One region of the Paenibacillus sp. FSL K6-4396 genome, then DNA from elsewhere that is predicted to be linked to it. Evidence: riboswitches for the same ligand, from Rfam matches in the RefSeq annotation. Region 1 holds a riboswitch; each other region holds the start of a gene.
What was found. Region 1 has a riboswitch for thiamine pyrophosphate ahead of MHB85_RS04405 (ABC transporter ATP-binding protein). Riboswitches for the same ligand answer to the same signal wherever they lie in the genome.
Positions count from the first base shown of each region.

Region 2: another riboswitch for thiamine pyrophosphate. It lies ahead of tenA (thiaminase II); the one in region 1 lies ahead of MHB85_RS04405 (ABC transporter ATP-binding protein).
Region 3: another riboswitch for thiamine pyrophosphate. It lies ahead of thiC (phosphomethylpyrimidine synthase ThiC); the one in region 1 lies ahead of MHB85_RS04405 (ABC transporter ATP-binding protein).
Region 4: another riboswitch for thiamine pyrophosphate. It lies ahead of MHB85_RS02300 (ABC transporter substrate-binding protein); the one in region 1 lies ahead of MHB85_RS04405 (ABC transporter ATP-binding protein).

Region 1 is NZ_JBBOCR010000001.1:973,337-980,888, forward strand. Features, by position in the region: gene thiD (bifunctional hydroxymethylpyrimidine kinase/phosphomethylpyrimidine kinase) at 1-156, opposite strand, end outside; gene thiM (hydroxyethylthiazole kinase) at 153-965, opposite strand; gene MHB85_RS04395 (ABC transporter substrate-binding protein) at 1,947-3,020, opposite strand; gene MHB85_RS04400 (ABC transporter permease) at 3,175-3,987, opposite strand; gene MHB85_RS04405 (ABC transporter ATP-binding protein) at 3,974-4,741, opposite strand; TPP riboswitch at 4,918-5,020, opposite strand; gene MHB85_RS04410 (aspartate/glutamate racemase family protein) at 5,224-5,922, shown strand; gene MHB85_RS04415 (radical SAM/SPASM domain-containing protein) at 6,054-6,929, shown strand; gene MHB85_RS04420 (pectate lyase) at 7,278-7,552, shown strand, end outside.
Region 2 is NZ_JBBOCR010000001.1:3,690,943-3,698,494, forward strand. Features, by position in the region: gene MHB85_RS15965 (endo-1,4-beta-xylanase) at 1-2,155, shown strand, start outside; TPP riboswitch at 2,363-2,460, shown strand; gene tenA (thiaminase II) at 2,573-3,235, shown strand; gene MHB85_RS15975 (CD3324 family protein) at 3,568-3,834, shown strand; gene MHB85_RS15980 (nucleotidyltransferase domain-containing protein) at 3,991-5,073, shown strand; gene MHB85_RS15985 (hypothetical protein) at 5,275-5,421, shown strand; gene MHB85_RS15990 (CPBP family intramembrane glutamic endopeptidase) at 6,051-6,809, shown strand; gene MHB85_RS31185 (IS3 family transposase) at 7,048-7,230, opposite strand; gene MHB85_RS15995 (DUF2239 family protein) at 7,373-7,552, shown strand, end outside.
Region 3 is NZ_JBBOCR010000001.1:712,144-719,695, forward strand. Features, by position in the region: gene MHB85_RS03345 (Fe-Mn family superoxide dismutase) at 1-74, opposite strand, end outside; gene MHB85_RS03350 (alpha/beta hydrolase) at 223-1,248, opposite strand; gene MHB85_RS03355 (IclR family transcriptional regulator) at 1,608-2,351, shown strand; TPP riboswitch at 2,500-2,613, shown strand; gene thiC (phosphomethylpyrimidine synthase ThiC) at 3,036-4,820, shown strand; gene MHB85_RS03365 (hypothetical protein) at 5,123-5,812, opposite strand; gene MHB85_RS03370 (hypothetical protein) at 5,992-6,159, opposite strand; gene MHB85_RS03375 (zinc ribbon domain-containing protein) at 6,627-7,445, opposite strand; gene MHB85_RS03380 (helix-turn-helix transcriptional regulator) at 7,527-7,552, opposite strand, start outside.
Region 4 is NZ_JBBOCR010000001.1:474,741-482,292, forward strand. Features, by position in the region: gene MHB85_RS02280 (TatD family hydrolase) at 1-574, opposite strand, end outside; gene MHB85_RS02285 (ABC transporter ATP-binding protein) at 656-1,564, opposite strand; gene MHB85_RS02290 (ABC transporter permease) at 1,602-2,360, opposite strand; gene MHB85_RS02295 (MTH1187 family thiamine-binding protein) at 2,360-2,650, opposite strand; gene MHB85_RS02300 (ABC transporter substrate-binding protein) at 2,875-3,915, opposite strand; TPP riboswitch at 4,123-4,235, opposite strand; gene MHB85_RS02305 (phospholipase D-like domain-containing protein) at 4,781-6,070, shown strand; gene MHB85_RS02310 (hypothetical protein) at 6,313-6,747, shown strand; gene MHB85_RS02315 (MFS transporter) at 7,115-7,552, opposite strand, start outside.

The sequences.
Region 1 (7,552 bases):
AACGCCCTGCACACCTGTGGTATTTTGGGCAGCAATAGCAGTGATAACAGTCATGCCGTATGCGCCAAGCTCCTGGAATGTTTTCAAATCAGCCTGAATTCCTGCACCTCCCCCGTTATCAGAACCTGCAATGGTTAGCGCTTGAGCAATGCTCATATTGCACCTCCACGGATCTGACGGATTTGTGCGCGTTCTGCCAAGAGGTCTGGTGTTACTTGTGCCAGTTGATTCAACAATTCAATCTGGAAGCTGCCCGGCCCCTGATGAGCTGTCCGCTCTGCCGCCAGTTCAGCCGCTACACCATAAAACGCGAGCGCTTCAACAACACTGCCTAGAAGATCGGCTCCGGATTCCGCTATGGCTGTAAAAGCACCAATCACCGAACTGAGCAGACAGCCAGCACCTGTGACCTGAGTGAGCAGGGCATGACCATTACTCGTAAGGAATGTGGATTGTCCATCAGTAATGATATCTTCTTTTCCGGTAATGACCACAACACAGCCAAGTTTATGAGCTGCCCGCTCCGCAATTCCAATCCGGTCACCTTCACCTGATCCTGCGTCCACACCTTTAATACTCCAGCTCTCACCGATGACATTGGCGACTTCCGCCACATTGCCGCGCAGCACCGTGAGGCGAAGCTCACGAACGAGCATCTGCACGGTTTCTGTACGATAGGTGGTCGCACCAGCTCCAACCGGATCAAGCACCACAGGCACGTGATACGCATTAGCCGATTGGCCTGCCAGACGGATCGCCTGAACGACTTTGTCATCGAGTGTACCGATGTTGAGTACCACGGCTCCTGACATCTTGGCGACATCAGCGACCTCTTCATGAGCATAGGCCATAAAAGGGGACGCACCTAGTGCAAGCAGACCATTGGCTGTGAAGGGAGCCACGACAAGGTTGGTGATATTTTGTACCAGCGGATTTTGCGTACGAACACGTTCCAGATAAGACATATAATTTCCTCCTTGTTATGAAGTAACCCCATCGGCGGAAGTCCGATATCTGGAGTCACTCAGCAGAATAATAGAATATGAGTCTCCTTGTTGAGTTGGGGCGCAGAGTCTAACAACAGCCAGATGCATTAATGCGAGAAAAGCAGAAACGTAAAATCCAAATTAATTTCATAACTCACTAAAAAGGGTTTTTTTGTAACAGGATATAGACAAATTGAATCATTCTGATCGATATCTAGCCTTGATTGAAATAGCTAAAAGGTAGATTCATATAAAATGTAAATTCGCAGATAGACAACCGTACAGCTACGAAACAGTACAAAACGAAACGATACAAAATACAGAAAGTGAACCCGGGTCTTTCTCCAAACTCAGGCAAGAGATAGTGTGATGGATGTTAGCGTCTAACCAGTGTCTTGAAGTCCAGGCTGGTCGATACCCAACTGATTGGGGCACGACTGGTCAGACGGTGTTTCTAAAGAACCCAGGACATCTTATTTGGCTGTCAAATCCTACTTTTGAAATCTAAGGAACGTCAGACACGTTATTTCCCAGAATCTCCTGACCAAAACGCTGCAAACAGCTATTTATTCTGATATAACATGTTTCAGGTTCTTTAGATTTCTGCAACCGCTACAAATCCCTGAATAGGACGCCTCAGATTCGTTAGCGCTCGCTGCATGCTCTACTCCAAGCACATTAAGGAGCTAGCTCCCGGAAGGTTTGAAGATATGCGCTAATGTTCATACCAAATTCATACCAACAAGCCACCAAAACGCATATCAAGCTGCTCTGATGCACATCAAATCACTTTGGCTTGTTAAAAATTCTGATTCTCAGATGCTTGCTTCAGGGCAATTCCATTTCGCAAAACTTCCTGCATCCGATCCTAACGTTTCTTGCTAACTTTGCTTTTGATGACATTGCTTTCATTCCCTTGCGTTCAGTCACTTTTCCTTTATTCACGTTGCTCTCCTTTATTTACTCTCCTTGCAGATTAATAAAAGCATCCTCGGCTTTCACCGATTCAGGAATCAGATCCTGTTCAACGAGCCAAGCACGTACATTCTCCCATGATTCCATTTCCTGCCGACCAAACGGTTGGCCTTCTTCATTCATAAGTGGCAGTAGAATAGTAAGGCTTTTGGTTTCGACATCCGGGTCAAGCGGAGACGTTTGATTCTCATGAGCGAGCAGAATATTCAAGGCTTCTTCTGGATGCTCAGTCACATATTTTTGTCCTTCCTGGACCGCTTTGACGAACCGGGTAAGCTGTTCTTTTTTTGCTTGAATGCCAGCTTCACTCGCAGTCAGGACCAGTTCATAATAATCAGGTACGCCATAATCGACGGGGTTAATTGATTTCATGGAGTGTCCTTCTTTCTCCAAAATCAATTGTTCATGGTTAATAAAACCACCCATAATCGCATCCGCCTGTCCGGAAGCCAGTGAAGGAATCAGATCGAATCCAACGTCGACCAGATTCATGTTATCTGGGTTGCCACCATCGTGGCTGATCATCGTACGAACCATCGCTTCATACAGCGGAATTGAAGAATACCCGACAGTTTTTCCGTCAAGATCTTTGGGTGAACTCACGTTGCCATTGGCTTCGGTCAATAGATGAACAAGCGGGTGCCGAACAACAGCAGCAATAGATCGTACAGGAATGGTCTCGCCACGCGCGAGCAAGATTTGGGGCTGGTAGCTTAAGGCCAGATCAATTTTACCGGCAGCAACAAGTTTGAGTGAATCATTGGTATCCGCAGGCATCTGAATTTCGACATCCAGACCTTGGTCTGCGAAGTACCCTTTTTCCTGAGCCACATAGATGAAGGAGTGTACTGCATTCGGGTACCAGTCGAGCATGATGGACAGTTTATCTTTGGCGTCTGATGCTGGTTCGGTTGCAGACTTGTCTGTTTGTTGTGCATTGGTTGCAGAGTCTGTTGTTGGCGTGTTACTGCTGGTATTCGTGGTGCTGCATCCACTGACTATCAGCAAAAGGCTAATGAGCATGATGGGAAGCAGGGAGTGTATGCCTTTATTATTCATAATGGAAGTTCCTCATTTCATTGTTTAAGGTTTGTAGGAGAAGAACAGCAGGATGTTAACGGACAACGTGATGATTGAAACATAACTGATGATATGTGAAAAAAGTGTTTGGAAATCATACTTCCTATCATTAAATCGGATTCACTCTCCAAGATTATCCGTTCTTTCTTTTGCCTCCATGACGGCGTGTGTTAAACCGTTTCTCCAGCCAGGCAATCAATATAAACAAAACGATCCCAAGCAGGGATAACAGCACAATAGCGGCAAACATCGCGTCCGTGTTCATGTTGCTGGACATACGGCGGCTGAAGTATCCGAGACCTTTGCTGCCACCGAGCCATTCGCCAATCGTTGCACCAACCACGCAGTACACCACAGACATCTTTAGCCCCGAGAAAAAAGAGGGAAGGGCAAGTGGAACCTGGAGTTTGCAAAAAATATCCCACTTGCTGGCGCCCATGGTGAGCAGCAGTTCACGCTGTTCTGGATCGCCTTGGCGAAGTCCATCGTAGGTGCTGACCACAATGGGGAAGAAGGCGATCAGGAACACCACGGCGACTTTGCTCCACAAGGTATAACCAAACCACAGGATGAATACAGGGGACAGGGCAATCAGTGGTATGGTTTGACTGATCACGATGAAGGGATACAAGGCCTTTTCAATCGATCGGTTCATATGCATTCCTGTCGCTAGCGTAATTCCAGTCACTATGGACAAGCCAAAACCAACAATAACCTCCATCAAGGTAGCAGGCAGATGTGTAGCCAGCAGGAGGTAGCGATGCTCATACAGGGAGCTGGCAATCGCCGTTGGGGCTGGAATGATGAAGGAGGGCACCCATCCCATACGCACAATCCACTCCCAGAAGACAAGCAACAAGAGCAGGAGCCAAAGAAACAGACCATAACGGGCAAGCCAACGCCTTACGCTATCCTTCATGCAGTCTCCCAAGTTACCTTCTCGCATGCAATTGTTCCTCCAGTCGTCGTCTCATCTGAACGAGCGCCGGTTCATAGATCATGTCCGAATGTCTTGGACGTGGCAAAGGTACCGTCAAATCCTGTAGCTGTTGGCCTTGGCGCCCCGGAGTTAACAGGATAATCCGATCACTGAGCAGCAGCGCCTCTTCAATGTCATGCGTAATGAACAACACGGTTTTGCCAAAGCCCTCCCACAGTTCCAACAACCAGCGATGCATCTCCCGTTTGGTTAAGGCATCGAGTGCGCCGAATGGTTCATCCAGCAGCATGAGTTGGCCACCTGTCAGCAAAGTACGAAGCAGCGCGACACGCTGGCGCATGCCACCCGATAGCTCGTCTGGGTAAGCATGCGCGTAGCCGGATAGGCCAAATCTGTCGAGCCCAGCCAGAATGTCCGCGCGAATTCTCCCCTTATCCTGCCGCTCTGGAGCAAGTTCAGCGGGGAGCATGCAATTCTCCATGACGGTTCGCCAGGATAACAGGAGGTCCTTTTGTGGCATATAGGCCACCTGCCCCAGTCGCTTTCCTTCAGGGACCCAAGGAATTTCTATGGTTCCATGGGTTGGCTCAAGCAGGCCTGCCAGCAGCTTGAAAAGGGTGCTTTTACCGGAGCCGCTGGAGCCGATAAGCGAGACGAATTCGCCGTTGGCTACACGCATCGACACATTGGAGAGCACGGGGGAATCCCTTTTTTCCGGGAAAGCGTAGCTCATGTTGTGAATGGTTATGTTATTATCCATCTCGTTTTGTCCCCCCTTGTTATTCCAAATTCAACTTCAAACTACGGGATCTTTAATTACACCTTCTGATCTGCCCGCAGAACGCGAAAAAGACCCACCCATTTCCGGAGAAATGAGTGGGTCTGTAAGTTCAATTCACATTAAATTTCATCATCAACATGAAAAAATCCGCTTACTGAAAGGCCGCTCCACTTCCCTCCGCTGGTATGATCCAGATCAGGTTCAAAGGGTCCGAATCATTCGATTCGTCTCAGCCGTAAGGCTCCCCTAGTGCAATGTTCAAGATATGCAGTTGTGTGTTCAGCATATATCACATGCAAGTGGAATGTAAAGGGGGCGCTCGGAAAGAATGTGAGTACTGATCTTGGCTTTCCGCGGATTCATAATACGCTTCGTTTATTTAATCAGATAGATACGGTACAATATCTATTAAATTTCTATATGCTGCTTTCGGGATGTATTAAATGGAAAGGGGAGTGTATATGAAAACGATTGGCCTTATTGGTGGAATGAGCTGGGAGTCATCGTTAGAGTATTATCGAATTATTAATGAAGAAGTGAAAAATAAATTGGGAGGATTGCATTCAGCCAAATGCATCTTATATAGCGTGGATTTTGAAGAAATCGAGCGTTATCAGGCTGAAGGTAATTGGGAAAGTGCTGGTGAATTATTAGGGAATGCTGCTCAGTCTCTGGAAAAGGCAGGAGCAGAAATGATTGTAATTTGTACAAATACGATGCATAAAGTGATTAAACATATTGAAGAAAAAGTGCGTTTACCCATTGTACATATTGCTGATTCAACAGCAAATCAAATTCATAAGTCCAAAATAAGTACGGTTGGTTTACTTGGCACTAAATATACGATGGAACAAGACTTTTATAAAAAACGAATTGAATTGAATGGTATTAAGGTTTTGATACCGAATGAAGAGGATAGAAAAGTTATCAATAAAATAATATATGAGGAATTATGTTTAGGGAAAATTGAGCCCTTATCAAGGGATTATTATAAAAAGGTGATCCAAAGGCTAGTTGATGATGGAGCTGAGGGGATCATATTAGGTTGCACCGAAATTGGATTATTAGTAAAAGTAGAGGATTCAGAAGTTCCATTATTTGATACAACACGTATTCATGCGATTGAATCTGTTCATTTGGCACTAGCCAAATCATTTTGACACAACCAGATAAACCAGTTCTCTGATTTACCTTGGCTCATGAACCCGATATAATAGGGATGGCCCGTATAGGCCGGATCACAAAATGCAGGTGGGATTGTTCTCCCTCCTAGGCAGAATGGGGACCCGAGTTGAAAACGTTCAAAAAAGTATATATTGAGATCACGAGTATCTGCAATCTGGCTTGCAGCTTCTGTCCACAGACGCAGCGTGCCAAAGGATTCATTGACCCTGAAGTCTTCAACAATATACTGGAACAAGTTAAACCACACACCAATCATATTTATCTACATGTCAAAGGTGAACCCTTGTTGCATCCCAAAATAGATCTGTTGCTCGATTCCGCACATGAGAAGGGACTCAAGGTGAACATTACAACGAATGGTACACTATTGCCCAAGACTCAGCATAAATTGCTTGGCAAACCGGCGCTGCGGCAGATGAATTTCTCCCTGCACAGCTTCGATGGGCATGAAGGTTCGACCGACCGTGACGGATACCTGAGCAACATTCTGTCTTTTGTTCACGAAGCGGTGAAGCACAATGTCATCATCTCATTCCGGTTGTGGAATCTGACGCAGGATAACTTCACAAATGCTCAGATGAATCGAAATCGGGAGACCCTTGAAGTATTGGAACGTGAGTTCAATCTGGACTTCCGAATTGAGGAAAAAGTAGTTCCAGGCAGCGGGGTCAAAATTGCCCCGAATGTATACCTGAATCAGGACCATGAGTTCCAGTGGCCGAGTCTGGATGCACCTGAAGATGACGGCAAAGGCTTCTGCCATGCATTGCGTGGTCAGGCAGCTGTGCTTGTAGATGGAACGGTGGTTCCATGCTGTCTTGATGGTGAGGGTGTCATTAACCTTGGTAATGTGCACGAGAAGTCATTCTCGGAGATTATTGAGGGTGAGCGAGCGAACAATCTGGTATATGGCTTCTCCAGGCGCGAAGCTGTGGAAGAGTTGTGTCGAAAGTGCGGTTATCGTCAGAGATTCGGAGCCTGATATCTTATATCAGCAAGCCGGAAGCCATTCAAGATCACACATTTGGAGACAAATGTAGTGGTCTTTCTTTGTTATCGGGGATTCAAGTGAGGGTGCATACGTTACAAATGAGCATACCAGAGGTTGATATGAGCATATTGCTTGAGAGACCTGGCATGCAAAAAACGAGGATATGACAGGGATTGTGCGATGTCATAATATATCTGATCTAATGATTATTCTAGTTACCTTCCTTATTTGGTAGGATTAGGTTGTGGGTCGGACAGAGGTGCACCTCTGACGATCTTCCAGGACAAGCTCAGGCTTGTACACTATCAAATAACGAGAGAATAAGGGAGGAATAAAGTTATGAAAAAAATGTTGACGTTGTTGCTGTCCGCTGGTTTGGTTGCTTCTATATTTGGTGCCGTTCCGGCTGCGGCTGCACCTACCGTTGTAAATTCAACCATTGTGGTTCCAAAGGGCACGACCTATGACGGCCAAGGTAAAACATTTGTAGCCAATCCTTCCACACTGGGCGACGGATCTCAAGCAGAAAATCAGAAGCCAGTCTTTCGTCTGGAGGCAGGGGCCACGCTCAAAAACGTAAACATTGGATCACCAGCTGCTGATGGTGTTCATTG
Region 2 (7,552 bases), 2.7 Mb from region 1:
CATCTCAGAAGATAGCGTAGATACGTTATCGTTCTATGTGGATGATGTATCATTTACTCTGGCCGAGCAACTGGAGATTGAAGAAGGGATTTTGTCTCTGGAGGACCTGTATCAAGATGATTTCCCCATTGGTGCAGCGGTGTATCGCTGGCAGTTGGAAGGCGCATACGGACAACTGCTCACAAAGCACTTTAACAGCTTGACCGCGACCTATGAGATGAAACCGAAGTACATGTCTCCTTCCGAAGGTGTTTATGAGTTCGAGGCAGCCGATCAATATGTTCAGTTCGCCGAGGAGCATGGTATGGGCGTACGCGCACATGCGTTGTTGTGGCATATTGATGCAGCAGAGTGGATGTTCAAGGATCCTCAGGGTAACCCTGCGAGTCGAGAATTACTACTTGCCCGGATTCAGGATTACGTTGAAACCGTCATGACCCGATACAAAGGTAAAATCTATGCCTGGGATGTGGTAAACGAGGCGATTGCGGATAGCAATGGTGATGCCAACGGTTTACGTAAAAGTCCCTTTTATGAACTAATCGGTCCGGATTACATTGAGAAAACCTATGAATTCGCTCGTGCAGCCGATCCGGATGCCAAATTATACTACAACGAATACTTCACGGAAATCCCTGAGAAAAGAGAGCATATGTATAAGTTGGTCAAACGACTGAAAGAGAAAGGGCTCATCGATGGTGTGGGTTTGCAATCCCACTATAACCTGGAATCCCCGCCCATCGACGAAATTGAAAAAACGATCAATATGTTTGCCGGACTTGGATTGGATATTCAGATCACAGAACTGGATGTGGATAGCGGAATTCCATTTGGTGAAGAGATGTCTGATGAAGTTGCGGTAAAGCAGGCGTATCGATATAAGGAACTGTTGGATTTGTACAAAAAACACAAAGATCACATTTCTTCAGTTACCTTATGGGGACTCCAAGATGAGAAATCTTACAACAACCAGGCTATGCTGTTTGATTCAGCCCTGAAGGCCAAAAAAGCATACTGGGGACTCGTGGATGAATCCAGCTTGCCTGTGTTGACACAGAGAGCCGTCTCTCTTTCGGGTAAACCGGATATCAAAAAACAGTCACAAGATCCGCTCTGGAACAAAGCGGTGTCTACTCCACTGAAGGGTGATTCTTCAGTATCAGCTAGTTTCCGCACCTTATGGGATCAAAGTAACCTATATATCCTTGTGGATGTTCAGGATGCGAAGGCAGACGTGAATGACAGAGTAGAACTCTTTGTTGATCTCAATAATGGCAAGACCACCTCATATGAAGCAGATGACCGACACGTAATCATTAAGCGGTCGGGTAAAGCTGAGGGCACGGAGCAACGTTCATATCGTGTACGTGAGACAAAAGCCGGATATCAGGTTGAATTGTCCATTCCATGGGGTGGTATCCAAGTCGGATCAGAATATGAAGCCGGCTTGGATATCCGTGTGACTGATGGCGGTGCAAGTGGGACACAACCTTATAATCCACTGTACTGGAATGATCGAACACAATCACAGGAGCAAGATACAAGCAAATACGGCGTGATTCAACTTGCTCCTATGCCCAAATCAGCACAAGCTGTGCAAGGGATTGTTCAGATTGATGGGAAGAAAGACGCCCTATGGAATAAGGCTGTACCATTTGAAGTAAAACGGTTGAACCAGAGCGAAGGTGCAGAGGCAGTGGCTCGCGCAATGTGGTCAGGTGAGTATCTATACCTGCTGATCGACGTCACTGATCCAAACATCATTACAGACAGCATTAACCCATGGGATCAGGATTCGGTTGAGATTTTCCTGGACGAGAATCACCAGCGCACACCGTATTTTCAATATGATGATGCCCAGTTCAGAATCAGTGCAGACAATGTGGGAACCTTTGCAGGGGGGGCCTCACCCGGACGCCTTGTAAGTGCTGTGAAGAAAACAAATCAAGGATATCTCGTAGAAGCCAGAATCCAATTACATTCACTGACACCCAAAGCAGGAAATGTTCTCGGTTTCGAGCTTCAAATTAATGACAACCAGGGCGGAGGTAAGCAGAACGTAGCCAAGTGGAATGATATGACCAATGAGAGCTGGAGAAACACTTCCCAGTACGGAATAATCACTTTTGTTGGAAAGAACAAACTCGGGCATTAAACCATCGGCAGTAATCGCAAGAATAGAAACCATCATAACAGTGGCTAAAACTCAACCATTGTTGTGATGGTTTTCATCGTTTACATAAGTCACCGAAGGGTGATAAGGGGCGATACAATCTGCCTTGACTATATTTAACAGCCCTTGATATACTAAATGGATGTTATTTTCTCTTTTATGGGGATAAGAAAGTTATCAACTACATACAACCGTTTGCGAGGGAGCCTTAACCGGCTGAGAGGGTGTTAAACCGACCTTACCTGATTTGGATAATGCCAACGTAGGGATGCAACGATGAAACGCTGACTTGGGTAGCTCATGCGAACCCCCTTGTTTTAGTGTATTTGTCTGCGAAACATCCATAGGATGTTTCGTTTTTTTGTTTTTAAATACGTACATTATGAATTGGAGGAACATATGTTGACTATTTCAGAGAGACTGTATCAGGCAGCACAGCCCGTGTGGAAGGAATGTCTCGAGCATCCCTTTGTTAAAGGAATCGGAGATGGTTCCTTACCGGTCGAACAATTTCGTTATTATTTGCTGCAAGACTACTTGTACCTGTATGATTATGCCCGTGTATTTGCACTAGGTATCGTCAAGTCGCACGATCCCAAATTGATGCAGTTTTTTAGTAAAAACGTAGATAACATCTTGAATGGCGAAATGAAAATTCATCGTTCTTATATGGAGCGATTAGGAATTACAGAGGATCATGTTTTTCAGGTAAAACCTGCACTGAAAAATGCAGCTTACACTAACTATATGCTCTCTGTTTCCCATGCGGGTGGCATAGCAGAAGTACTTGTATCCATTCTGGCCTGCTCATGGAGTTATGCAGAGATTGGTCAAGTCCTTGCTCAAAAACCAGGTGCAGCTGAGCATCCTTTTTACGGAGAGTGGATCACAGGATATGCTTCCTCTGAATACAACAACAGCAATCAATCCCTTGTGACGTTAACGGATAAACTATTAGAAGGCTGTAGCGAGGGAACGTACCAACGGATGGAGGATATTTTCGTGATGTGCAGTCGTTTTGAGCTTGATTTTTGGGAGATGTCATGGGGGCTGGAGCCTTGAGTTCAATGTTAGTTAATTCAATTAGAGAGCAGCTAATCAAGATGAGTACAGCGAATAATCAGAACGTGTCAGCCCAAAAAGAGATGATTAAACATTTCAACAACAAGCCCTGATATAATAAGCAAATAGCAACTATCTATTTTCTATGGAGGTGAGGCTATTGAAAACAATCGGGGTAGGGTTCTTACATGCACGGCTCTATGCAAAGCCAGTGAAGGATATGGCAATGCTTTGCATAGAGCCCGGGAATAATCACATTGCCAACGACGAATCGTAATATTCTACTAACTGGCTTTGCACCTTATTGATCTATTAAATAAGGAGTGAGGCCCATGAAATATTCAAAAGCCGAGTCTATTTTTCCGGAAGAATTGTTACGGATCATTCAAGAATACGTTCAAGGGGAATTGGTTTATATCCCAAAACCCAAAGAGGCGCACCTAAAATGGGGCGAGAAAACAGAGAGCAAGAGTAGGGTCTCTGCTCGAAACGCTGAGATTAAATCCTTATTCTGCAATGGAGTCAGGATAGAGGAGTTGGCGGGTCGGTATTTCTTGTCCTGCGAAAGCATAAAGAAAATAGTCTATACAAAGAACTAATGAAATCCGCTAACTCGTCATTTCGACGGTTTAGCGGATTTTGTGCAAAGATGACTTAAATCAACTTATACATAGTAACCGCACCTCTAAATCGATAGACTCAAGTTAAGGTTGTTGTGATGAAGGACGGCCGGATCATACAAAGAGGTGTAACGAATGAACGAAATCATAAAGAAGAAGCTGCTGGACAAAAATGAACTGCTCATTAACATGGTGATTGAACGCGTAAAAAGAGATTTTCTAGAGGATATCGCCATTATTGGGCTTACTGGTTCATTTAGCACCGGTGACTTTCACGAGAAGAGCGATCTTGATTTAGTTATCATAAATAATACAGAAAAGGGATGGGAAATATCCGATTGCTTCATCTTGGATGACGTTGGATATGATATCTATTGCACGCCATGGGATTCAAGAATACAAGAGCAATCCACCTTGGAGAGTTCCAACGTATCCAGCCTAACCGACCTAAAAATACTCTACTATGCAACGCCTGAGGATTTGGAAAAATTGAACGACTTCCGGCAAAAAGCTCTTGATGCACTTGCGAATCCGATAGGAGAAGCGTGTCTTAATCGGGCAAATAAATGGATCGATCTGGCTAAGCAAGCATACAGCAATACGATGCTTGGTGAAGATATCGGTTCAGTGCGATATGCATCTGCTGGGGTTCTGTACAATCTAGTCAATGCCTTGGTGAGTATGAATAACACGTGCATTAAACGAGGGATCAAGCGATATTTGGAAGAGATACGTTCGTTTCGTTATGTTCCGGATGATCTCGAATCCTTATGCATGTCAATCATCGAAGCTCATACCATTGAAGATATTCGAAAAACATCTTTTAATATGTTGAATAGCGTTACGAGGTTACATAGCACGATGTGTGATAACTTCATTGTTAAACCGGTTCCGACCTTTGATAATCTTGGAGGAACATACGAAGAACTGTGGTGCAACTACCGCAATAAAATTTTGAACAGTGTTACAACGAACGATGCTTCCTACGTCTTTCTTTCGGCCTTTGGAGCACATGAGTATCTTGATGAAATGGCCACGGAGAAAGGCACCAAGAAATATGAACTTATGCAATACTTTGATGCAAGCAATTTACCAATTATGAAAGAGAAGCTCCTTGAAGTGATGGATGAATATCTAGAAGAGTATGATAAGGTCGGCAGAGAAGTCGAACGTTTTACAACCTTTGAGCAACTATATGCCCATTATATGAATCAATGACCTTACGTTCCAGCTAGTAATAAGTCCGGGAATTGAACACAAGGAAAAAATCCTTTTACAATGATTGTCAGTACGTTTATAATACAATCACCACGTAGATTACCCGACAAAAAAAGTGAAATATTGTAATATCTAGCCACACTCGGCTCGTCATATTCTTGAGCCGCTTATTACAACATAATAGATATCGGAGGTATGGTTATGGTCAAGAAGAAAATTTCGACAGCCATCAGTGCAGCTTTAATCGTTTCTATGCTGGCTACTGGCGTGATCGTCGCTATTGAAGGTAAAACAACGTTAGAGGTAGCGAAGTCAGCAGGGGATAAAAAGGTTGAAGTTATTAAATGAAAGCAAGACATTAATTAACCTGTAGCGAGACAAGAACATATTCCAATTAAAGTCGCTATTTTAGCGACTTTTTTTGTTTTATCGGTACATGTTCGGGTCCTGGGCTAAGGACAAGAACTTGTACCGATTGCGGATAGATGTTGATGTGCAAATTTTCTATTTTGAAAATCCAGTCGTACTTGTACTGAAACAAGCCCCTTAAACAGCGTTTTTTTCGTATTCCAAACGCCTTCCAATGAATCTCATTCAGCCAATTGCGGAATGCCTCACCCAAGCTATTTACTAGCGTTTTTGGCGTGAGAGAAAGAGGGGGCAGCTTAACATACGTTTTCGTCCAATACCATTTGACGCTTAGATATGTATACGTTTAGTTCAGTTCTTACCATCCTTATTATCAGTGACCCTATATCCGTCTCCAGTCTTATTCTAACTAGACTAAAGTCTCGATTGGGTGCCAGGCTCAGGTTTGTTTCGCGAATTCTAACACAGTGTTAAACTCCTAATCGGAATACATATACTTAAAGGAGTGGTATGAATTGAGTACATATATGATAAAAGACAGAAAAAAGAACTCCGAGGACGGAAGCACGATTCAATCATCAAGGAAAGGGTTATTCGTTTTTTTCGCTATGCTGATTCCATTAACGATTATCAGCTATGTTCTGGCCTTAAACGTATCACCCGTGTTTGGTCTGCTGCTCATGTGGGCACCTGGCCTATCCTCCATATTTGCCCGTTTAGTACTGCATGAAGGATTTTCGGATATTTCACTGCGGATCGGAGGAAAACGAACCTTAAAGGCCATCCCATTTGTGTTGCTATTACCGGTTATCATTGGTTTATGTGCTTACGGATTCGCCTGGGTTACGGGGTTAGTGGACTATGTGAAGTCAGGAGATGTCTTTATTGTCAGCCTTGTACTATCTATTATCTACCAAATGTTCGTAGGCACGGCCATCGGTGTGATCAGCAGCGCGGGAGAAGAGTTGGGATGGAGGGGATACATGCTCACCAGACTCATCAAAGCGAGAGTGCCTAAACCCATTTTAACAAGCGGTTTGATCTGGGGAGCGTGGCATATTCCGGCCATTCTGCTAGGGAACTATTATTCGGGACCGTCACTCGCCTTGTCCATTGTACTGTTCCTGATTACCATCAGTTCTTTTAACTTCATAATTAGTCACCTGCGATTGAGCACAGGCAGCATTTGGCCCGCAATTCTGCTTCACGCTTCCTGGAATGCCATCATTCAAGATGCATTTGACGAGTCAACAAAAGGAGAAAATGTCTTCCTATGGACGGGTGAGTCGGGTATATTGGTGGCTTGTGTGATGTTGATTGCCACCTGGATCTTTTCTAAAAAATCTGACTATAAGCAGCGTATATGATACTCTCTGGGTACAGAAAAATCCTTCTACTGGTGATAGAAGAGAAAGGGCGAACCTTAGAAATTGAATTATTTACGTTTCTTTAAAATATCAAAACCGAGCTAACGGGAAACGTTAGTCCAATAAAACCAAGAAAACAGTCGATTATGAACTACTCCCTGTCAAGTTGACAGTTAAAAAAACAAAATAATGGTTTCATTGAGATGCCTTGGCTCGGATGACGTGCTAAGGCATTTTATTATGCTGCTCTTCGGTATTCGTTCGGTGACATACCGCCCAAACGCTCTGTGTAACGGTAGTTGTTATAGTAGCGCACGTACCGCTTAACCGCGCTGTGAAGATCTTCATAGGTGTCATACTTCGTCAGATAATAGCTTTCTGTATGGCTTGATACCGCCTCCAGCAGGCTGCCTTTTGTAATGAGCTGAACGAGACTAGGATTTTACAGCACAGACTATTTGTAATATTAAAACTTAACACAAAATAATTATACCCGGGTAATATTGATTCTATCTTTTTACCCGGGTATAATTATTGGGCAAGGAAGAAAAAGGAGGTATAACATGGAGGCTTCACCTGCTCAAATAAGCTGTACTGCTTTTTTAGAGAAAGATTGTTTTGCCAAAGGCACTTTAGATTACGTTGTCGGAATCGTAAAAGATACCTTGGAGGACAGTAAGTTCGTACAACTGCTTATTTTTGACGATTTGACGGGTAAACCACTAGATATTGATTTTCGTGGA
Region 3 (7,552 bases), 260 kb from region 1:
TCTTGCTCTTTCCAGAAACGAATTTCCTCCAATGTCCGCAGAGGCAGCAGGTGACCATATCCATACCAGTTCATCTATGTTGAACCTCCTTCAGATGAAATTCATTGCATGCAGACCGTCTGTTCATGCGTCACAAGAGTATATTCCGCGAGCTTGTTGTCCTATGAGTGCAAAAAAAAAGCCCCTGAGGGCTCTGGAAAAAATTCAATGATTAAAATTTGGTTATTGTCCATTATTCGTGTTCTGCACATCGTCACTGCTTGTTTTCGTTACATGACTGAGGAAAGTTGAGACACGACGCAGATATTCCTTTGGATGCTCCCGGAAGATCAACTCATGATGCGCATCCTGGACAATCCATACATCGGAGTACGGATTGGTCTGGTTGGCGGCGAGTTGCTCCGCAATTGGATAAGGTGCCTTCTCGTCCTCTGTACCATGGATGAAGAAAATCGGGAACGGATACTCTTCCTTTTTCACTTCCTGGTATGGAATCTGTTGTAATCCGGTACCATTCAGAACAGGGAACAACAGCTTCATGATCTCCAGTGTAGGCTGACGTGGCAGATCGATCTGGTTGTGAATGTTGTGGTACAGTGTATCTGGCTCCAGCAGGAACGCACTGTCCAGTATCATTGCATCCACTTCCTTCGTAATCAGTCCGGTTTGTAACGCTGTACCGGCACCCATCGAGAAGCCCCAGACAACCAGTTCCTGCGCACCACGTTGCTTGGCGAACTGGATCGCACCGAGCAATTGCTGTGACTCAGCTTTGCCACCTGTGGCTACAGCTTTGTTCACCTGTGAGGCGAAGCCATAATCGAACATGACCACGTTGAACCCAAGTTGATGAGCATAGTGTGCCAGGTCATACATGGGAACCCATGTTTCTTCACGATTGGCACCATAGCCGTGACTGAAAATAATCGTTTTGCTTGCAGCATTGTCAGCAGGTATATACCATCCCTGCATCGTCCGGCTGCCATCTGCTGCCGGGAACGTGATGTCTTCGTACTTCATGTTCTTGGCTTGCATCGGATTGGAGAAGACCGGCGCTACAGTAGGATTGGATAATACCCATGCGATATAACCATGCAGTGCAATAAAACAAAACAGTAGAAAAAATACAACGGAGAGCAGCAGCGCTACGATAATATGTTTGAACCGAATCAGCCTCGGTGATAAGGAAGAGGGCAGATCGGACACTTTTGTTTGCAGCGGGGCTTCGCTCTGGGATGTTGGATACATGAATGCCCCTCCTTTGAAGTTCAGTTGAAGATAACAACGACATGAAAAGAGAATTGCGTCGATTTCAGAGCCTGCTTCAGAGCGATATCTTAATGTAATATATCTTTATCGTATGTTCCAATATAGTCAAAGTCAATTGATTGAGGGCATTTGTTACGCAATTGTTATATAGTTCTTAAGATATATGGGTAACATTACCTTAGTGTGTAAATTACAGGGGATTAAGTCTTATAAAAAGGAAAAATTTACACGTTGGCCTATTTTAATTTTGGCTCTTTTTGGTTTACAGATGAGACCGTTTCTCATATAATTTATGTAACCAAGTTTCATGTGATGAAACATGAGGAGGGCATTATGCCATGGAAGATCGCAAGTTAACCGTCCGGGCTGTGGAACGGGCGCTGGATATATTATTATGTTTTACCACACGCAGTGATCTGGGACTCACCGAAATTGCCAGCCAGATTGGCCTGCACAAAAGTACAGTGCACCGTTTGATGGCTACGCTGGAGGATCGAGGGTTCGTGATCCGCGATGCAGCAACAGAGAAGTACCGACTTGGCATCCGAATCTGGGAGCTGTCAGCTCATATGTCCCGCAGTGATGATCCCGCTATTCTGCTGCTGCCTGCGATGGAGCGACTGAGAGATCGATTGGGGGAGACGGTAAGTCTGTACTTGCGTGATGGGAGTGAAAGGATACGGATTCAAGCTGTGCAAAGTGATCAGGCGATCCGCCGAGTCGCTCCAGTGGGTGTTAGACTCCCGCTGTCTGTGGGCGCTTCCAGCAAAGTTTTGATGGCGTTTGCCACGGACGAGGATCGTGAAGAACTGATGAACGGGCCGGAATGGCCGGTGTTTATTGATCCCGCGGTGTATTTGGCGCAAATGGGAGATATCCGGGATAACGGATATGCGACGAGTTATGAGGAGCGTGAGCCGGGAGCTGCCGCGGTATCTGTACCGATTATGGATCGCCGAGGCAATATTGCAGCTGCTCTCTCGGTCTCAGGGCCTGTCAGCCGACTTTCGCAGGAGACATTGCATGAATACGCACCTGTGTTGAAGGATGCTGCTACGCAGATGGGGCTCATGTTATCCTGATGCTGATGTAAGTTTTTTTCCAAATTGAGTTGGTGTTCTGGAATATAAAGGTTGTTTTTGTGTTCCGGTTGCGCTACTCTGTAATGGACGGCCCATCGGGGTCAGCTTCATTGAATATGAACGGCGGCATGTGTGTGCCGCAACTTGTTAACGTTACTGGGGGAGTCCGAACTGTCCGGACTGAGACGGAATCGCATGAGATTCCGGACCCTTTGCACCTGATCTGGATCATACCAGCGTAGGGAAGTAATCGGCGATATGACCACAACCACCACATGATGTGACCCTTGTAGGGCTCCGTTTAGGAGCCGCATGAAGGTGCATTATTGGTGATGGACATAAAAGTCGGTTCCTTCGGGGACCGGCTTTTTTATATACAGTGAACGGGCGATATAGCACGTACTCCATCGACTTCTTTTTCAATAACCTGCGAAAGTGGGCTTGGATGATGAGAGAGAAGTCACCATAGATCCATGATCTGTGGTAACCTCCGTTCTGTTGTTAACTGTACATGAATAATGTCTCCCTCTGGTCTGGTGTATGATCGCTCTTTCTTCTCTGCGCTCTGTATGATTTGGGACAGGTACGTAAGCGAGCTAATGACGATACCAACCAAACAAGCGATGAACACTGAGGAGGAGACAATCGAACATGAGTACAGGAAATCAAACGGGACAACAAGCGATGGAACAGGAACATAACGGTCAGCAGGTGGAAAAAGAAACAGGAGCGGCCGGACGGGTTCAGCCCTTTCCGGGCAGCCGCAAAGTCTACATTCAGGGCTCACGGTCGGACATTGCTGTACCGGAGCGTGAGATAGCCCTTCATGACACGAATACTCCCCAAGGGGTGGAGCATAACGAACCGCTGCGTGTCTACGATACGAGCGGCCCCATGACCGATCCCGCATTTCATGCGGATATCCGTGCAGGTCTGCCAGCCCTGCGCACCCGTTGGATCACAGAGCGCGGCGATGTTGAAGCTTATCGGGGCCGTACGGTTAAACCGGAGGATAACGGACTGAAGCCCGGAGGGAAGAGAGCCGGCGCCGAAGAGTACCCCGGATTACGTGGCAAACCGCTGCGGGCACAGCCAGGACGCTGTGTGACCCAGATGCACTACGCGAGACAGGGAGTCATTACGGCAGAGATGGAATTCGCCGCCATTCGTGAGGGCGTGGAACCGGAATTTGTACGTCAGGAGCTGGCGAGTGGACGGGCCATTCTGCCATCCAACATCAATCACCCGGAGAGTGAGCCGATGTTGATCGGTCGTCATTTTCACGTGAAGATCAATGCCAACATAGGGAACTCTGCCGTATCCTCTTCCATCGAGGAAGAGGTGGAGAAGATGACTTGGGCAGTACGCTGGGGATCGGATACCGTGATGGATCTGTCCACAGGCAAAAACATTCATACGACCCGGGAATGGATCATTCGTAATTCTCCTGTGCCGATTGGTACGGTACCGCTGTATCAAGCGCTGGAGAAGGTGAATGGCGAAGCGGAGGCGCTGACCTGGGAGTTGTACCGTGACACACTCATAGAGCAGGCAGAGCAAGGCGTGGACTACTTTACGATTCATGCAGGTGTACTGCTGCGTTATATCCCGATGACGGCCAAACGGATGACAGGCATTGTGTCCCGGGGCGGGTCCATTATGGCAGCATGGTGTCTGGCGCATCATCAGGAGAATTTTTTGTACACTCATTTTGAAGAAATCTGCGAGATTATGAAAAGGTATGATGTGGCGTTTTCGCTGGGAGATGGACTTCGTCCAGGCAGTATCTACGATGCCAATGACGAAGCTCAGATGGCAGAACTGGCTACGCTCGGGGAACTGACGCAGATCGCATGGAAGCATGATGTGCAGGTGATGATCGAAGGCCCGGGTCATGTGCCGATGCACAAGATCAAAGAGAATGTGGACTTGCAGATGGAGATATGTAAAGAAGCACCGTTCTACACACTTGGGCCGCTAACAACTGACATTGCGCCAGGATATGATCACATCACGTCTGCCATTGGGGCAGCCATGATTGGCTGGTTTGGCACGTCGATGCTCTGTTATGTTACGCCAAAAGAACATTTGGGCCTGCCCAACAAGGATGATGTGCGCGAAGGGGTTATTGCCTACAAGATCGCAGCTCATGCCGCCGATCTGGCGAAAGGCCATCCACGTGCTCAACGCCGCGATGACGCATTGTCCAAAGCGCGGTTCGAGTTCCGTTGGCGTGACCAGTTCAACCTGTCACTGGACCCTGAACGTGCGCTGTCCTACCATGATGAGACGCTGCCAGCAGAAGGGGCCAAAGAAGCTCATTTCTGCTCCATGTGCGGACCGAAGTTCTGTAGCATGCGCATTACGCAGGACATTCGTGCCTTTGCCGCAGACAAAGGATTGTCCGATAATGAGGCTGTAGAAGCGGGCATGCAAGAAAAGGCCGAGGAATATCGGACACGCTCCTAGGCGTCGGTACAGCGCAAGCTGGGCAGTCTGAAATAGAGATAAAGCCGTTTCTCTCTGTCATTGCAGAGAAGAACGGCTTTTTTGGTGCTATGTCATGTATGTATTCTTAACTTACTCAGCCTTTATCAGAATTAGCTTTGTGACTGCATGTGGCCCATATCTTATACAGAATTCCTGCGATAACGAATAAAAGAGCATCACTGAGTCTTGGTGCTCCTCCGTATAGAAATGCGGAACAGGAAAAACCTACTATAAACAGTAAAACAATATAGAGGAATCGCATATTAGTTCACCTCGTTAAATTACTGTCGAGCCAGGCCCAAATTCTTCTCCAAATACGTTGCGAGCAATGCTAGCGGGCTATGGATTGGAATACCGCGATCTATTGCAACCTGTGCAGCGGCGGGAGCCATAGACAGTTGGGCTGCCACTACCGTTTTACCCGGATACTGCTCAGCAATCTGCTGTAATCCTTCACGTACTGCTTCGAGATATCCTTGCTGATCTCCACGCATAATCAATTCAAATGTCCCAGGGATGCATACCGCTTCCGTCTGAGATGTCTTGGCAACGTGTAGTTGCCCATTCTCATTCTCTGGCTGTAATGCCTGATTCAACCGTGCCATCGTGCCTTCAACGGTTGCAGGGTTGGTGAATGCGATTATGTAATCTCCTGTTACTCGCCGCATCTCCTGCAATAACGGATCATCTATGCCGATCACAGGCACAGGGACCTGTGTGGCTTCCTGCTCCAGTACTGTCGCAAACAGGGTACACGTGACCAGAATGGCATCGGCATGACACTTAGCGATCCATTGGAGCGTCTGGGCTACCTTCTCGTGAATGACGACCTCGGAAAAGTCAGCGTCATGTTTAAGGCGGTCCAGACCTGGATCGACGTAATGGACTAATTCAACTTCATAAGGAGCAAGCGTCTCTTCAATTAAGGCAATGTTGGAATAATGAGCGTGAAAACAACCAATGGTGATCATGTGCTAAGTCCCCTTTTACAGTTCGTATATGTCATGGATCTCGTAGATATTTAAAACCATTATAGAAACATGAATGAGGACTGTACAGTTGTTTATTGCTCAACGCCAATAACCGCCCTTCCGCCAAGCTGCGGAAAGACGGTTGATAAGCGGACTCGAATAGGGTCCGGTGTCCATTTTTATCTAAGGGAAGGAGAAGCATTTTTCTTCGCCATTTTTTGCTGTAGAATTTCATGAAAGGATAGACCTTGAGTGTTCTCATTCTCCTTTTTAGGAGCAGTGGTCGCCGTGTTGCGCGGATATTGGTGATGGTACGGGATCATTTGCTGAATAGGCATGCGGATCATCTTGGTTCCTCCTTTGATGCGTTTTTTCGAATTATGTATTTCGACTGGTTACCATGCCAGGTGCGCATATAGGTACATGTGACTTGTTAGACGAAATAGAAGAGTTTAAAGCGTAATTCCAATTGGATTGTAGTGATTTTACCCGGTTTTAAGGAGATGTAAACGTTTTTAGGGAAATTCAGGAGTAAAGGACCTGATATGAGAGGGTGTACATGGGAAGATCGAATCGGTTGTTATGCGAATAGTCCCAATTTTAAGGAAGTCAATGGTACCCGCATATGAGGCATATTATCTGGTTAAATGATGCAAAGCATGCTAACTAACTTGGTACCATGGTCGGGTTGTTTAGGGAGTAATGTAGTTCCGGATATAACAAAAAAGCTGCCGAGTGTACTCGACAGCTTGCGTGATATGAAGAAGGATGCGAACTAACTTTGATTCTGACTGAGATGTATATCGTACTACTTTTATCTACTTTGGCGAACAGCGATGTATATATCCACTTGTACACTTTCGGGATTCAGGCTGCGTTCATCATACAATTCAAAATCCCCGGTGAACGTACGATCGATTTGTTTCTCCCATGCCCACACGGCTCCCCATGCTTCACTAACAACCTCTGCCATTGGCCCTTTTCTGGAAGTGAATACGGCGTAAGTTGCAGGCGGGAGCAGAATGTCGCCCAATCCTTCAGGTAATGATTCCTCCGAACTTACCTCATGCCCTACCAGTATGGTGTACTCTCCGGTTATGCCATCGGTGTAATCCGTGTAACAGCCATAGCGGGCAGCTTCGGGTGCAGGGAGGTGCTCTGAGGCAAAATAATTGTTCCAGAGTCCCTGAATACAGCCTTTGCCACTAATCTCAATGGCATTGGTTGTGCGGGCGGATATGCCGGCCAGGCGTTTGCCCGGAAGGGTGACATAACGAACGGGCTGGGCAGATAACGATTGAGTTGTTGTAACCTGACCTGGTATAGCGGAAGTGACAGAGTTTTCAGCTGGAGATACTTCGTGTTGATCCGTTGTATTCGTGCGCCAACGTTTCAAAAAAGGAAGCTGATTACGCAGCATCGAACGAGCGGATTCCTCATCCATGCCCTCGTCCTTCAGAATGGCGGTGCACATCTCCGTCATGCCTTCCAGTGAAATACCGGGCTGCGCGAACTCGCCCTCTTTGTAACAATAGATACAGTATTCGCGGGTTGTGCTTCCATCTGCTTCCGTTCCGAATTGTGCAGGGGTGGTGAGTGGCATACCGCAGCTTTGACATACCGTAACATTCATCTTTCATTCCTCCTTGGGTATATATGCAACTTCAACCTGAACATATTTGAAGTATACGGGGAGGAACTGGACAACTGTCTGTCAGGTTTGATCGGAGGTTTTATAAT
Region 4 (7,552 bases), 500 kb from region 1:
CGTTGTCTGCCATGCGTCTTACCGTTTCGCGGGACCCTTTGAACCAGTGGAAATGAGCACGTCGGAATTGATATTGCTCCAGCAGATCACAGACAATATCCGCATCATCGTATACTGCATGAAGGACAAGTGGTTTGTTATGCTTTTTGGCAAGTTGGATGAAACGTTCAAGCAGCTTGATATACCCGCTCTGATCGAAGCGCTGTCCTGCCTGCTCCGCTTCCTGACGATTGTAATAGGGAAGGCCAACTTCTCCGATGGCTGTAGCTTGTCCAATATGCTCTTCGATCCATTGGAAGAACAGGTCCATTTCTGCAACGGAAGGCAGTTCCTGTTCTGGATGAAAACCGAAGGCCGGATAGATGGTGCGTGGATGTTGTTCGGCAAGCTCCAGATTGGCTTGGGCAGAAGCGAGATTCATGGACACGGCAATGACTGCTTCGACCTGGTGAGACGGGAAAGATAACAGCATCTCGCGTTGTTCGTCAGGGGTATACTGATCGAAGTGAATATGAGCATCAATTAATGGTGCAAAAGCTTGAGAATGCACGAGGGAATTCCTCCTTGTGTTCATTTATATTCTAACTATGTTACGCAGAATTCCTTGTGGTGGATCACCCATTAAAGGAAAATAATAACTTAAAAGCCCGCACTATCAAGATAGGCGGGCTTTCTGTTGTTCTTCTCTCATCCACTGTGCAATCTGCCGTTTACGCTCCAGAAAAGCGGATTCCTCCGTAATTTCTTCTCGTCTGGGGCGATCAAAAGGAACATGTACCTCGTGCAACACTGTTGCAGGTCGGTTGGATAACACATAGACCCGATCTGCAAGCAGCAATGCTTCTTCGATATTATGGGTGATGAACAGCACCGAGCGGCGGTTCTGTTCCCAGATATCGAGCAGCCAGCGCTGCATGTCGCTACGTGTCAGTGCATCCAGCGCGCTGAAGGGTTCGTCCAGCAGCATCAGTTCCTGCGGACTGAGCAGGGCGCGCAGGAATGCAGCACGCTGCTGCATTCCGCCCGACAGCATATGAGGGTATGCCTGCTCGAACCCGGCAAGACCCACGCTGCTTAACCACTTACGAGCTTCTGCAAGTGCTTCGGTCCGAGGGGGAGCGCTTGAAGCTACTTCTCCAGCAAGCAGTACATTGTCTTCAATGGTCCGCCAAGGGAAAAGAGCAGGCTGTTGTGGCATATAACTGATCTTGCCACGTTGGCCCGTTACATCATGATCGTCCATGAACACTCGCCCTTCCTGTGGCTTCAGAAGACCGCCGATGATATGGAACAGGGTGCTTTTGCCACAGCCGGATGGCCCAACGATAGCAACAAACTCGCCTTGCTCCACAGTCAGGGATAGGCCGTTCAGAACCGGTAACCTGCTCCGCCGTTCACGGAATGATGCATGAACATCCACGACATCCAGTGCAGGTGGAACCGTAGCAGCAGTCGTATTTGTCGGTAGACCAGGATTAGCCGAGTGAAGTTTTTCACCGTGCTTTGGTTCCAATGCGCGTGCTCCCCGTTCAGGCTGGACATGTTCGTCCTGTTGCCGATTCATATGGTCATCACTTCCTAATTACAGATTACTTGCTTTACTACCGCTTCTGTGGCCGCCAGCGCACGAGCAGCTTCTCCAGAAGGGCAATGAACAGGAAGAGCAGCAAGCTGAGCGCGACAATAATCATGATCGCCACGAATAGGCGGTCCGTACGATAAGCTGACTTTTGCAGCATCATATAATAACCAATACCCTTGTCTGCACCGATCCATTCGGCGATAATGGCACCCATCACGCTATAGGTAGCAGCGATTTTGACACCGGAGAACACGGATGGCAGCGCATGGGGAAGCTCCAGCTTCCAGAAGATATGATGACGTTTCGCACCAGCCATGCGCATATAGTTCATCATCGCTGCATCTGTACGGGTCAAGCCGTCCATGGCTGCCACTGCAACGGGGAAGAAGCAGACGAGGATGATGGTAATCAGCTTGGGCAACAGCCCGAATCCGAACCAGATTAACAGGAGCGGCGCGAGCGCGATGGTCGGAATATTTTGACTAAGAATAAGTAATGGATACAGGGCTGACTTGAGAAAAGGAACCAAATGTAGCACCATCGCGATCAGTAATCCAACCGCTGTGCCGGCGGCGAATCCGATAAGCGTTAACTGAATGGTTGCGGAAGCGTGCATGCCAAGCCGATCAGCCTGGGATGCCGCTTCGCGGGCGATATCAGACGGTGCTGGCAGCATCCATTTTTCAATATGGAACAGGGAGACAGCTCCCTGCCATATCGCTATAAAGAGAATAACCGCCACGAAGGGCGGCCATACACTTTTGAAATAGGCATTCATTAGCGGTACTTCTCCGTCAGGGTATCCATGCTGAAGCCAGTAGGGCTATGGGCGATTTTGATCTGGGAGATGATGCTTGGGCTGCCAGCCTCGACGAGTACTTCGTGCATTTTGCGGACAATCTCCAGCAGTTCCTCCAGTTCCCCCTCCATCGTGGTGTCGAGCGGGTTCACCTGATATTTCAGGCCAGATTGCTGAATAACTTCAATGGCGCGATCTACATAAGGATAAGAGTTCTCGCCATTTGGCGTTTTTGGGATAACCTGAATGCTCAGTAATGTGCTTGCCATGAGAGATCACGGCTCCTTTCGTGATATATAAAATGAACTAATGACGGTTACACTTGCCACTTCGATGACAGAATAACCTTCCAATCGCTGTTATCCCCAGATTTTTTTGATTCCCTTTCTCTAAAGGGAAAATCCGGTGATAAAGGCGACCGCTTCGCTTTTTCACGTTATTTCTGTCCTCTCCGTCCTCGTGTAAATATTAAGTTCGTTTTATATGAGATATTTTATTGGGGTAAAAACGCGTTCGTATATGCTTTGCTCACGTCGACCTGTTCATCCAGCAGTTTTTTGCTAAACATCCAGTCGGTGTAGTTCTGCCACACTTCCTGTTTCTGTTCTCCCCAGCGCGGGGCGTCATCCGTGTACTTTGGACTAAGCCATTTCTGGCTTGCAAGTACCAAGTCCTTATCCAGATCCGGGACGGCCTTGATCAGAATATTCGCTGCGTCTTCGGGATGATCAATTGCGTATTGATATCCTTCTGAAGTGGCTTTCAGGAATGCTTTCACCAACTCAGGGTCGTTCTGAATCGTCTGCTCGTTTGTTACGAGGACAGGCGTGTAGTAATCCAATGCATCTGAATAATCCTTCACATACAACATGTCGATGGGTTCCCCGCGCAGTTCGGCTTCAATACCCGTCCAGGCGTAGAAAATCCATGCAAAATCAATGTCCCGTTTTACTGCGGTGAAAAAGTCGGCATCACCCATATTAATGTTTTTCACTTTCGATACATCGGCTCCGTCGCCTTCCATAATGGATTGCATCACGGCTTCTTCCACAGGCGAACCCCAACCGCCATAGGTTTTCCCTTCAAAATCTTTCGGTGACTTGATATTCCGATCCGCCGGAGCAGCGAACCCGGATGTATTATGCTGAATAACTGCTGCGATGGAGACGAGTGGAACACCTTGTGTACGGGCTTGAGTTACACTTTCCTGATAACTTACGCCAAAAGGCACTTCATTCGAGGCAACCATCGTATCTGCGCCGCCGGCACCTGGCTGGACAATCTCCACATTCAAGCCTTCGGCCTTATAAAAACCTTGATCTACAGCTGCATATAAGCCGGTATGATTCGTATTTGGTGTCCAGTCGAGTACGACTTTAATATCCTTGAGGGCTGCGTTGTCACCTTCGTTGCTGCTCTCCGTATTCGTGTTGCCGTTCTGTTCTGCCGGGGCAGCTTCTTTACCGCCACATGCGGCCACAGTCACCAGTAGTACACATAAGAGCAACAGTCCCATTGTTTTACGCCATTTCATCTGTGATTCTCTCCTTCGGTATGTCCGGCCGATTGGCACGGGGTACTCCTTGGCTTCATATCCAATCATCTTGCATAAATCGACAGATTTATACCAGTTGGATCTGGATGACTTATTTTTGTTTCGATAAATAAAACAAAAAAAGCGTCCCGTGATCCGGGACGCGTGCAGGCGTTAGAGAGGTGGCGTTCAGCCAGAGGGCTGTGCCATTTCGATATACTCCGATTCCTACGCTGGCATGATCCAGATCAGGTCTAAGGGTTAGTATCTTGGTGGGATACACTCTCAGCCGGCCAATTCCGACTCCCCTGGGAAACTATGAAGTTACGGGCATTACTAGGTGTAATTATAGGCCAGCGGGTGGAACGTGTCCAGTCAGGAACTGGATGGGGACAGATATGAACTTATCAAACAGGCCGTTATACAGATGTATATCAGCCTGTTTAGATGTGTTATTTTCAATAATTATCGTTGCGAATCATATAAGGAAATCTGGCTGAGTGTAAAAGCACCGGATAGTGGGTCATAGCCTAAGTGCTGAAGATCTGGAGGGCTTCCAACAAATACTTAGATCAAATCCGATGTTTGATATCTCGTCGCATAAGGGTTGCTTTCCCTATTTCAGTGATCAGCTTTTGAGCGTTTGGCCTTGAGCGGAGCAGCTTGATTCATTTAAACAACATAATTTAGATACAAAAGGAGATAGTACTGCTATACAAATAAATACTTTTACATACAAGTGGGGGAGTACTGAATGATCCTTAAAACCATAATCGCAATTATTTTGTCCTATAGTGTCTACGTTTTTTTCACGGCTTACCTTTTATTTTTGGTTCCGTCTCCATCGACTATTGAAAATACGGATATGCAAAAAACGTTAACAGAAGGAAGTACAACAGATCGCGTAATGCTCCTGGAGGACGGCTTTCAATCGGGTCAGGTGAGAATCCAGACCATTCGAGAGGCGAAAACAAGCATCGACCTGGCGTATTACTCCATCCAAAAAGGAAAAACATCTCAACTCTTTTTTGCTGCGTTATTCGATGCAGCTGATCGGGGTGTTCATGTTCGAATCATTTTAGACGGGATTTTTCACAGCATGCGCGGAGAGTTGCGTAATATTCCAGATGCCATTGCAGCTCACCCCAATGTGGAATTAAGATATTATGAACCACTCCACCTATTTATGCCATGGACATGGCATAACCGTATGCATGACAAGATCCTTCTTGTCGACAACACATATGGCATTATTGGCGGCCAAAATATTGGTGATAAATACATGGCATCGCAACCCCCAAAAGACTATGTATTCGATCGGGATGTCCTTGTTTACAATACAAACGATAATACGAACAGCACGGTTGTTGAAATGAAACAATATATAGATCAGTTATGGAACCATCCATTCACCAAACCAGAAAAACATGCAAAACGTCAGCATCATGCAAAGGGGCTAAAAGAGCTTTCTCAACTAGCTGAGTTATATCAAAAAGCTCAGGCTCAGAACGATCCTTTTGTTAAAGTGTTGCCAAAGGAATGGGTTCGAGGAGCGCTTCATTCCGACCACGTTGCTTTCATTCACAATCCAATTAAAAGGCTGTATAAAGACCCGATCATGTGGAGAACATTTGTTCATTTCGCCAATCAAGCAAAGTCGAAAGTGTACCTTCAGACGCCATATGCCATTCCTACCAAGAAAATGGAGAAAGCCGTACATCTGTCGATGAATCCAGAAACAGAATGGGTCATGCTGACGAATTCAATCCAACAGACCCCTAACCCTTTGGCTTTCGCGGGATACTTAAGCTCTAAAAAACGGTTGCTTGATACCAGTCTGGCCATATATGAATACGAAGGCCCTTATTCCATACACGGCAAATCATTTGTCATGGATGATTACCTCAGCATGGTTGGTTCGTATAATCTTGATCCCAGATCTGCCTTCCTCAATACCGAATCCGCTGTGGTCATTTCCAGTTCTGCATTCGCCAACCAACTAACAGAGGCTATGGATATCAAACGTGCACATAGTACACTTGCGGTTAAAGGTGAGCATCCAGCAGAATCTACGAATCAGAAAGGCGCTGTTTTCAAACGAATAGCAATCACAGCGTTATCCAAACTTTCTTTTCTCTGGAAATTTATGTTGTAGAAAAAAACCTACAATTTTTTGAGTTGAATTTTTGCTCCAACTCATCAAAGCTAATAGATATTGCTACTTCCACAAATTTCAATTTGGAAAAATCATATTTGTTCACGGAATATTCACTTATGTGGTGGGGTTCATCATCTCTATAATTACGAAGGTAAACAGAGAGGATGAGAGAATTGCCAACGAGCAAGAAGGAACAAATTATTTTCGGCTTAATGATGTGTACAGGAATGGTCCTGGTGATGATGACTTTCAATTTGTGGCACACTGGGATACTTGGCAAGTTGTCCCCGCTTGAGATCTTGTTTCAATTCATATTTTGTTTTGTCATCGCTTTTCTGGTGGAGTCCTTCATTGTTGGCCCAGTAGCGAGAAAAATTGCATTTTCCTTACCTTTTGACAAGTCCAACAAGATCCTTGGTGTGCTGGTCATGTCATTTTTCATGGTGATTGGTATGGTTCTGATCATGTCCTTGTACGGAATGATTTCAGCGTATCTTGCGGACCAATTAAATGGGGTATCCTTACTTGGTACGTACCTTCATACAATTACTCGTAATTTCAGCCTCGCGCTTCCCTATCAATTAATTATTCTGGGGCCGCTCGTACGATATGTATTCGGTAAATTCATCAAGGGCAACGGGCCTGTAATGCCTGCTGTTAACAAAAGTGTGTAATTCGGTTGGCCATAAGTATTTCCTGGGCAATCTTGTGCAAATGAATAGATCGTAATTATAGCGCTAACGAATCGAGGACATCTTATTCGGCCAGTTTCTAAGGGAATGAAAATCTAACGAATCTCAGTGGTGTTATTATGAAAAAAACCTCCAACGAGGCATTTAATTGAAGCTAATTATCTATAATAACGTCTCTAGGATTCGTTAGATTTCAAATATGCAGAAATGGAGGGGGATAGCGTGTGCTAGGTTCGTTAGAACAGAGTAACGCTAAAACAAAATGTCCACCGCCAAAGTCATGGAGGTGGACATCTCAATCCCTATAATTGGTAATCCGACTCTCAGGCTAAGGGCGGATCCATGGCTGTTAAGTCGCTGTATCGACCACATGTTTGTTCTGCCATTGATACGTGATTACACTAATGACAAACAGGCCAATCGCAAAGATGGCAAGCATCCATGCAGACTGATTAACCGCGAGATGATCAAGACTCCATCCTGTAGTCAAAGGAAGAATGGCACCGCCAACCCCACCTGAGGCAATCAAAATGCTAGGTGTGGATTCTTCGGTTCCAGGCAGCAGTTTACTGGCGAAGACAAGAGCAATGGAGAATATCCCTGACATCGCAAGTCCAAGCAGCAAGATGATGAGAAATGCAGACCAGATTTGGTTTGTAAATGGAAATACCATTAACAAGAGAACAGATGCGAGACAGCTGTACAGAACATAGACGCGGTATTGGAATTTCTCTGCGATATATCCGGCGAAGAGTCGTCCCACGGACATGGCAATCCAGAAACAGGT